3 regions of the Exiguobacterium sp. KKBO11 genome follow, and region 1 is predicted to be linked to each of the others. Evidence: predicted binding sites of a transcription regulator. Region 1 holds the regulator's gene; each other region holds the start of a gene.
What was found. The regulator LexA, encoded in region 1, represses DNA repair genes until DNA is damaged. The targets are predictions, from matches to a motif close to CGAACATATGTTCG.
Positions count from the first base shown of each region.

Region 1 (3,287 bases):
TTCTTGTGATAACATGGAATCCCTCTTTCTCTATGACTCAAACTTGAGTAGTTCAATTGTATTCTTACTGTAAAAGAGCTTACTAAAAAAAGCAAGTTAACCGCGTCAGTCGACGGGTTACTTGCTTCTCATTCCGGGCTAGGTGTCAGTTCGCGGTATTCAAGATATCGACGATTGACCGTTGCCTTTGAAATATCATGTCCCATCCCGCGAAGCGTAATGGCGATATCTGAAAACGTCAGTCCGAGTTCACGGAGACGTACGATTTCTTCGATCGGTACGTCCTTTCGACTACGCCCAGCGTTCTCTCCTTGGCGATTCAGATTTCGTTCCGGGCGAAAGCCTTGTTCGACAGCTCGCCGCATGCCGCGCGCGATTTTTGCGTTATGCAGTTTCCGTTGATATTCTTCCACTAGTGAGACGATCTCAAGGACCATCGCTTCTGCATCCGCAAGCTGGTATTCTCCATCAGAATCAAGTGTCATCAACCGAACACCGTGCTTCTTAAACGTGTGCAAAATAGCGATTTTCGCATTCCCTCGACCAATCCGTGTGTCATCTGTCACGAGGACCGCATCTACCGCATCACGTGTTACATGATCAAGAACCGTCAGCATCCCTTCCCGATCGACGTCATATCCACTCTCTTTTTCAGAGACGACATCCACGACATCAAAACCCTTTTGAGACGCGACCTTCGAAAGCTCCAGCCGTTGGCGTTCAATCGAACTATCTTGTGCTTCTTTTTCGGTCGACACCCGACAATAAATCACGACCTTCATCGTACCTCACATCCCTGTTCGTTCTTTCACAACTTTTCCATTTTGTCATTGTTGTGCGATTGGTACAACGATTTTGCTTTTTGAGATGACGTGTTTTGTTTCAACATCATTATTTTTAATCAACCAATTGACGTACTCTTCATCTGACATCGAACCATCATTGTAGACTTCAGCGATTTGTTCGACTGTAGCGTTCTCATCGACCGTAACGGAAGCTGTCATCAGTTGCGCCACTTTTTCATCCGGGCGTGGTGTGAGTAAAAAGATCACGAAGGCAATACTTAATGCATAGAAGAGAATTGAAAAAGCATGAGTACGAATCGTATGAATCATCATGAATCCCTCCAAATATGAAATGAATGAGTTAGAATAAATGTTCGCGGAACAATTGTTCGCATAACTCATAATAAACACAGAACCCGTGTTCGGTCAACACAAAATGTCGAACAATTGTTTGTACGCTCATTTGTTCTATGTTATAGTGAATCTAGAAACATATATTCTTACATTTCAAACTTCAATCCAGAAAGAGGTGGCAATTCGTATGCGGAAAATGTCTAAGCGCCAACAAGAGATTCTCGACTACATCGTCTCTGAAGTGAAACTGAAGGGGTATCCACCATCAGTTCGTGAAATCGGAGAAGCAGTCGGACTCGCGTCTAGCTCGACGGTACACGGTCATTTGGATCGACTCGAGAAACGGGGAATGATTCGCCGTGACCCGACGAAACCACGTGCGATTGAGATATTGCTTGATAAGCCTGAAGAAATCACGGAAGCCATCGTCCATGTTCCCGTCATCGGGAAAGTCACAGCGGGTCTTCCGATTACAGCGATTGAAAACATCGAAGAACAGTTCCCGCTCCCTGCACATTATGTAGGAAATGAGACGGTCTTCATGTTGACGATCGATGGTGAATCGATGATTAACGCAGGTATTCTTGACGGCGATCGTGTCATCGTGCGCCAACAAAACACAGCAGAAAACGGAGAAATCGTCGTAGCTATGACCGAAGATAGCGAAGCGACGGTGAAACGGTTCTTCTTAGAAGATCAACAGGTACGTCTACAACCAGAAAATGACTCGATGGATCCGATGTATTTCGATAATGTCTCCATTCTTGGTAAGGTAATCGGCGTGTATCGGACGATTCATTGACGGAGGGACCAGTTACGACTGGTCTTTTTTCATGCCTTCAGGAAATGTACATGATACCGTCAATACCGTCGCACTGACGGGTTACGTTGCGTATTCGGTCGCAACGCAACAAACCGATTGGTTACCAACCGCCATCGGTATCGCTGTCGGTACCCTTTGGTTGTCACCCGACCTCGATTTAAAGTCAGAACCGTATTATCGCTTTGGACCATTTCGAGTCCTTTGGATGCCGTACGTCAAAATCATGCCCCATCGCTCGATCTGGTCACATGGACTGATCATCGGAGACATTATCCGGCTTCTTTATAGTGCTGCGATTCTGATTCCGCTACTATTTTTAAGTCTATATTTTCAGGTTCTTGATTCTGCTACGATTGATTCGTGGTTCGCTTCCTTGCCTGCATTCGTCGTCGGTATCATGGTGGCAAGTACGATTCATATCCTACTAGATTATTCCAGCAGTTGGTTTCGACCTAAAAAAAGAAAAAAACGTCGTCGGTAACACCTCTTTTGCTTGCTCGCAGGCAGGAAGAGGTGTTTTCTTATCCACTTTTTCGTATCTTTAAACATCAAAATAAAAAATTTCCATTCCTATATTTCAATTATATGTATTGAAAACGTTCTCAATTCGGAGTAATTTAAAGTAGAAAGGCCATTATCTGCTTTAATCCAAAGGGAGGGTTTTTGCATGAATAACTTTGTATTGGAAATGATCGGTACGATGATCCTCATCCTGCTCGGGGATGGAGTCGTCGCCGGTGTCGTCTTGAAAAAGACGAAATCGGAAAACAGCGGATGGATCGTCATCACGTTCGCTTGGGGTCTTGCCGTCATGACAGCAGCATTCGTCGCTGCTGAAAGTGGAGCACACTTGAACCCCGCATTGACGATCGCACTTGCTTTGAACTCTGACCTACCGTGGGCAGACGTTCCGATCTACATTGCCGGACAACTTGTCGGAGCTTTCATCGGCGCCATTCTCGTTTGGCTTCATTACATGAAACATTTTGAAGCGACTGATGATCAAGCTGCAAAACTCGGTGTATTCGCAACAGGTCCAGCGATTCGTCATACGCCGTCGAACTTGATTTCTGAGATCATCGGGACATTTGTTCTCGTCTTCGGTATCTTGGCACTCGGTTTAACAACGTTCGGAGATGGCTTAAAACCACTCATCGTCGGTTTACTCGTCGTCGTCATCGGTCTCTCGCTCGGTGGTACAACAGGGTATGCCATCAACCCGGCTCGTGACCTTGGACCGCGTATCGCGCACGCTATCCTACCGATTCCGAATAAAGGTTCATCTGACTGGGGCTATTCATGGATTCCTGTCGTCGGTCCGATCA
Region 1 is NZ_LUCU01000022.1:338,028-341,314, forward strand. It holds gene AYO36_RS08770 (DUF896 domain-containing protein) at 1-15, opposite strand, end outside; gene AYO36_RS08775 (YneB family resolvase-like protein) at 129-782, opposite strand; gene yneA (cell division suppressor protein YneA) at 828-1,115, opposite strand; gene lexA (transcriptional repressor LexA) at 1,327-1,941, shown strand; gene AYO36_RS08790 (metal-binding protein) at 1,973-2,443, shown strand; gene AYO36_RS08795 (MIP/aquaporin family protein) at 2,630-3,287, shown strand, end outside.

Region 2 (3,287 bases), on a different contig from region 1:
TCGATCGCAGGAGCAAGCAGCGACCAAAACGACGCGGCAATCATGACGCCGGCGGCAAAACCGAGCATCATGTTCATGACGCGTTTTTCAATCGTCGTAAAGACGAAGACGAGTGCCGCACCAAGTGCGGTTAACCCCCACGTCATCATTCCGGCAAGCAATGCTTGCACGACGACGGGGAGGGAAGTAAACCAATCCAACATGACTATTCCTTCTTTCCGGGGACGATTTAAAGCATCCATCTGTATGAGAGCTTACCCGTTTTCGATCCGGACGATTCGTGTGAAGGGAATTTCAATGACTTCACGTCCGCGCAGAAAGAGAACGGAACGTTCGGGTTCTAGTCGTTCGACGAAACCGACGACCGTCACGTAGCTACTTTCCTTATAATACGTGATTTCAAGTTCGTTTCCTTCTATTAAAGCTTCTTGAAGCAGAAAGTGCCATGATTCTTGCAACTGTTCATCGATTTCAGGCAAGTCGAGCTGATGCATCTGGACATAGTATTCCCGCAGCAGTTGCAAATGTTCCGGCATGAGAAAAGGAATCCATTTTAAATTTCCCCGATCACGATACGCTGTCATGAAGATCACCTCCCGGATGACCGCCGACAAAACGAAGGCGACGTTTGGCGACACTCGTATCAAGAAACGAGACAGCGAGGCGAATCGTTCCTTTTCCGTAGCGAAGGTTGACGACATCCATTGCTTTTAATAACCGTCGCCGTTTCCAGAGCCGCGCATTATCCTCGAACAAAGACAACTGTAAGGTGCCTTGATCGGCAGTCAAATGCCCCACTGCGACGGATAAAAAACGAACAGGTTCCCCGTCGAGCCAATTCGGTTCGAATAATTGTAAGACGTGACGCAGAATGATGCGTTCATCGGATGTCGGATAAGGCAACCGTACTTGACGAGAGAAACCACTTCGGACGACGTTTCGAGAATAACGGACACCGATGTGAACGGTCCAGCCGACTTGATTCGAAAAGCGACAACGTGCGGCAACATCCTGTACCAGTTCATTGAGCACATTCCGGATGCGTTCGAACTGATAATAGTCCTGCATTAAGGTCACACCGTGTCCAATCGTCCGTTGAGGGGCTTTCTCGAACAGATGACGCGGGGGAAGCAGTGTCGGTGACGCGTCGAGTCCCCAAGCGTGATGCCACAGTTCGGCACCGATGACACCGAAGCGTTCGTGTAACTCTTCAACGGGGCGCATGGCAAGATCACCGATCGTTTCAATCCCCATCATCTGCAGATGTTGTTCCATGCGATGTCCAACTCCCCACATCTTTCGAATCGGAAAATCATGAAGACGTCGTGCGACATCAGCATATCCACATCGCGCGATGCCTTCTTTTTTCCCGATTAAATCAAGCGTCAGTTTCGCGATGACGTTATTTGGACCAATCCCGATGCGGACGTGGATGCCGGTATGTTTCAGGATTGCTTCTTTAATTTTGAGGGCAGCTTGCAGGTCGGAACCAAACAGGCGATCGGTTCCGGTCATGTCAATGAAACTTTCGTCAATCGAATAGACGCGGATCGCTTCAGGTGGGGCGAATTGGTGCAGGACATCCAGGACACGAATCGACGTCTTCATATAAGCGAGCATACGTGGTTCGACAAGTCGAATCGTACGACGAACAGCGTATGGCAATTGCTCGATTTCATATAATCGACCGGCTGTCTTGATTCCAAGTGCTTTTAAGGCAGGGGTGGCAGCGAGAATGACGGACCCGCTTCGTTTTAAATCGGAGACGACCGCCAGGCGTGTCGTCAAGGGTGGGAGATTACGATACTGGCATTCACAGCTGGCGTAGAAGGACACACTGTCGACGCAAAAAATCCGTTTATCTTGTGGTAAAACGACGGAAGGAAACATCTGAATCACTCCTTTACATAAAAGAACGTATGTTCTTGTTTTGGTTTTCTTTGACTATAGCATGGTCTCAAAGTGTCTCAAAATAAAAACTGTTGAAAAAAGGGGAATTTGAACGATTTTCCCTCATATAAAAGGAGTTTGATACACTAAGGGAGAGAAAAAAGGGGGAACCTTCATTGAAAGAGACCATTATCCGTTTACCAGAATTACCGAAAACGCTTCAACCAGAGACGTTCGATCAAGTCGAAATCGATGACCCGTATCTAAAAGGGGCGCGTTATGAGAAAGAGTCGATGCCGAGTGAACTGACAGAACGCATCGATGCCTATCAAGTGTGTTTTCAAAATGTCTCGTTCGCGAATCTCACCTTTGACCGTGGTTCGTTCGAAGATATCCGTTTTGAGCAATGTGACTTAACGGGATGTCACTTCCAAGAAACTCGTTTTCACCGCGTGTCCTTCGTCGGATGCCGGATGACGGGTGTTCAGTTCGAAGATTGTACGCTGGACCATGTGACGATTCAGGAAGGACTTGCGGATTACGCACAGTTCATTCGCAGTACGGTCCGTCACCAACACTGGAGCGAAACGACGATGAAAGAAGCACAGTTCTTCGAAGTGAAACCGACCCAGTGGAAACTCGAAGCGGTCCGGCTTACGGATAGTCAATGGATTGAAACGCCGTTAAAAGGTCTCGACCTCCGGCAGACGGAGCTCTCTGGTATTACGATCGATCCGCGATTTTTACCAGGTGCTGTCATTACGGAAGAGCAAGCAGTTGCCTTTGCTCGTTTGTTAGGTCTCGTCATCCCATAACAAAAAGAAGTCCTTGTTTCGATGGATATTCGAAACAAGGACTTCTTTTTAATGAAAGTTACTGTTCTTAAAACGACATCGTTTCGCCATCCTCCGGAATCAGGAAATGGGCAGAGAGATGGAAAGCAGTTAAAAAGTCAGCAATCATATCACGTCGCAAAAGACAGTGGTTGACGGACTCGAGGTGCGAGACGATGATCGTCGCTTCCGCCGCCGCTTCGTGTACGGCAAGGAGATCACGCTGTGACATCGTGATCGGCTCTCCGGTCAAGAACTGGGCGGCGCCACTGTTGACGACGATGATATCGGGCGTATGTTGTTCGATCGCATGCGCGACCTCGTCACACCAGATCGTATCACCTGCGATATAAAGTGTCGGTTCGTCCGGATGGGTGAGGACGAGCCCAGACACACGTCCCATCCGTTCGCCGATTTCACCGACACCATGCTGTCCACCTGTTCGATGGACTTGGATATCACCGATCGTTACACCGGAATCGAAGGAAGAAACGTTCGTGAAGCCGGCTTCTCGGATTTGCTGCGCGTCTTCTTCTTGCTGCGCATAGAGTGGCAAATGCTTGG
Region 2 is NZ_LUCU01000033.1:300,770-304,056, forward strand. It holds gene AYO36_RS12545 (ZIP family metal transporter) at 1-203, opposite strand, end outside; gene AYO36_RS12550 (YolD-like family protein) at 255-584, opposite strand; gene AYO36_RS12555 (Y-family DNA polymerase) at 568-1,890, opposite strand; gene AYO36_RS12560 (pentapeptide repeat-containing protein) at 2,067-2,705, shown strand; gene AYO36_RS12565 (MBL fold metallo-hydrolase) at 2,773-3,287, opposite strand, start outside.
Region 2: the regulator LexA is predicted to act here: its motif matches at 1,913-1,926, upstream of AYO36_RS12555 (Y-family DNA polymerase).

Region 3 (3,287 bases), on a different contig from region 1:
CCCAACTTAGGCACCTGCTTTCAATTCTAATATGAGGTCGCGGAGCTCAGCAGCTCGTTCGAACTGCATGTCTTTCGCCGCTTGACGCATCTCTTGGTCGAGCTGCTCAAGCAACGTTTCGCGCTCCGGTTTTTTGAGTTTGTTGAACTTCTCGAGTTTTTCGACGGTGTCGTCGCTCTCGATCGTCGTACTGATGACACCACGGACATCCTTTTTAATCGTCTGCGGGGTGATGCCATGTTCTTCGTTGAACGCCATCTGGATTGCGCGACGGCGTTCCGTCTCATCGATCGCGCGTTGCATCGAATCGGTGACTTTATCAGCAAACAAGATGACGTGTCCTTCCGAGTTCCGAGCCGCCCGACCAATCGTTTGAATCAGCGAACGGTCCGACCGGAGGAACCCTTCCTTATCGGCATCAAGAATCGTCACGAGTGAGACTTCCGGAATATCGAGTCCTTCTCGTAACAAGTTGATCCCGACAAGGACATCGTATTTCCCGAGCCGCAAGTCACGGATGATTTCAATCCGTTCCAGCGTCTTGATCTCCGAGTGCATGTAGTTGACCTTGACGCCATTCTCTTTCAAGTAATCGGTCAAGTCTTCTGCCATCTTCTTCGTCAGTGTCGTCACGAGAACACGTTCGTTCTTCGCGACCCGGTCACGGATGTTATCCATCAAGTAATCGATTTGTCCCGTGATCGGATGGATCTCGATCGTCGGATCAACGAGACCGGTCGGACGGATGATTTGCTCGACCATCTCTTTTGAATGTTCGAGTTCATACGGTCCTGGTGTCGCCGAGATATAGATCGCCTGACTGACTTTTTCCTCAAACTCCTCGAACCGTAACGGACGGTTGTCTTTTGCCGACGGGAGACGGAAACCGTGGTCGACGAGGACTTGTTTCCGCGCCTGGTCTCCGTTGTACATCCCGCGAATTTGCGGCAGCGTGACGTGCGACTCATCGGCAACGAGTAAGAAGTCCTTCGGGAAGTAGTCAAGCAACGTATACGGTGTTGCCCCTTCCGGCATCAAGTTCAAGTGACGCGAGTAATTCTCGATTCCGGAGCAATAGCCCATTTCACGCATCATCTCAAGATCATAGTTCGTCCGTTGTTCGAGCCGTTGCGCTTCAAGCAACTGATTGTCTTCACGTAACTTCGCAAGCTGGACCTCTAGTTCCTTCTCGATGTTCGCAATCGCTTTCTGCAGACGGGTATCCCCCGTCACGAAGTGGGACGCCGGGAAGATCGAGATGTGCTCGCGGTCCGCAACGATCTCACCTGTCAGCGGATCCATGTCACGGATCCGTTCGATCTCGTCACCGAAGAACTCGACACGGACACACTGTTCGTCGCGTGACGCCGGGAATATTTCGACGACGTCTCCGCGGACGCGGAACCGTCCGCGCTGGAAGTCGATGTCGTTACGCTCATACTGAATGTCGATCAGACGACGGAGCATCTCGTTTCGCCCCATCTCATTGCCGACACGCAGGGACAAGACGTGGTTGTTGTACTCTTCCGGGTTACCGAGACCATAGATACAGGAGACAGACGCAACGATCAAGACGTCCTCCCGTTCGAACAGGGCGGACGTCGCCGAGTGACGTAGTTTATCAATCTCATCGTTGATCGAAGAGTCCTTCTCAATGAACGTATCCGTCGATGGGACATACGCCTCCGGTTGATAATAATCATAAAAACTAACGAAGTATTCGACCGCATTGTTCGGAAAGAATTCCTTGAACTCCGAGTAGAGTTGTCCCGCTAGTGTTTTGTTGTGGGCAAGGACGAGCGTCGGTTTCTTGATTTCCTTGATGACGTTCGAGACCGTGAACGTCTTCCCGGTACCGGTCGCCCCAAGCAACGTCTGATGTCGTTCGCCTTGTTTTAGCCCAGTCACCAATTTTTCGATTGCCGTCGGCTGATCACCGCCTGGCTCAAATGGTGAAACGAGTTCAAAATCCATCGTTTGCTTCCCCCTCATCACGTAAAAAATCTATTTTTATTGTACCACTTTACGAACAAACATTCGATTATGAAGTGCTCCTTTTAGGAAGTTACCCTTTTTTTCGAAAATGCAAAAGTTTCTTTTTGCTTCGAGTGTTGATCCTCGATTTTTCTGCCGACAAAAAAATCCCCGTCACGGCTGTTCCGTGACAGGGATGTACTCGTTAATGCAAGGACCGCACTTTAGTGCGACCATGGACCGGCTCGTTGACGAACAGAATACCAAGTTCATGATGATCTTGTTCGTAGAAGGCACGTTGCGCAAACCGGATGTCGCCGTTATGGTTCATGACTTCAAGACGTAGATACGGTTTGTGTTTTTGGATGGCTTCGTAGAACGATGTTTCCGAATCGACCTTCTCACCATTGACTTTATAAATCGCTTCGCCCGGAATCAAGCCCATCTCGGCAGCTGGTTTATCAGGTAGCGTTCCGAGAATGACGGCACCACGCGTTCCATTGAGGAACAATGGTGTCTGTGCCCGGTTCAAGCGTTTGACCCGCTGATGCAATAGGATATGCAGAACGAGCAACAAGACGATCCCGTACAGCCATTCAGCTTGTCCGGTGACGTATGCAAGAACCGTCAAGAGAATCGCGACGAGACTCGTAATCAAACGTCCTTGAACGAGTGGACGCATCAATTCTTTCGGCAACTTACCCGTAAAGAGGAAGCTGAAGCCGATCGGTAACCAAAGCACGATCGGAACGAGCTCTGGGAAGCTGTAACGTGGCCACCAGGCTTCAAGCACGTCACCCGGAACAAAGACGAGCAAGGGCAATAGCCAAAGTTTATTCGCTGACAGCCCACCGATGAAGCGACCACGCTTCGAGACGACGAGTGACGGTGACAGGCGTCGCTGCCCGCGCCACCAGACGAGGAGACATTCCGCGACGAGCGTTAACGTCGCAAGCAATAAAATCATTTTCGGCTCAACCGCTCGAACCGGATCAAGACGTGAATCCATTAGGAACCAGCCGGCAAGTCCAAGCAAGACGATCGGCCAAAGCGGTACGTTCAAGCGAACGATCCCGACCAACAGCAAGACGCTCGAGAGCCCGAGTAACAACAGAGCGTATTGCGGCGTCAGCGTCAATCCGAGCCAGCCACTGGCGACGGATAAGACGAGACCAATTAGTAACCCGGGTAAAAGTGTTTCGAGGACATCGCTTCGTTTACCATGTGTCCGGGAGCGGAACAATCCGCGTTCCCGTTTGACACGCCGGATGCCGATGACCCAACTGACAAGGAGTGCTAACCACAAGGTCGGA
Region 3 is NZ_LUCU01000011.1:386,756-390,042, reverse strand. It holds gene uvrA (excinuclease ABC subunit UvrA) at 1-5, opposite strand, end outside; gene uvrB (excinuclease ABC subunit UvrB) at 7-1,974, opposite strand; gene AYO36_RS02130 (PDZ domain-containing protein) at 2,180-3,287, opposite strand, start outside.
Region 3: the regulator LexA is predicted to act here: its motif matches at 2,027-2,040, upstream of uvrB (excinuclease ABC subunit UvrB).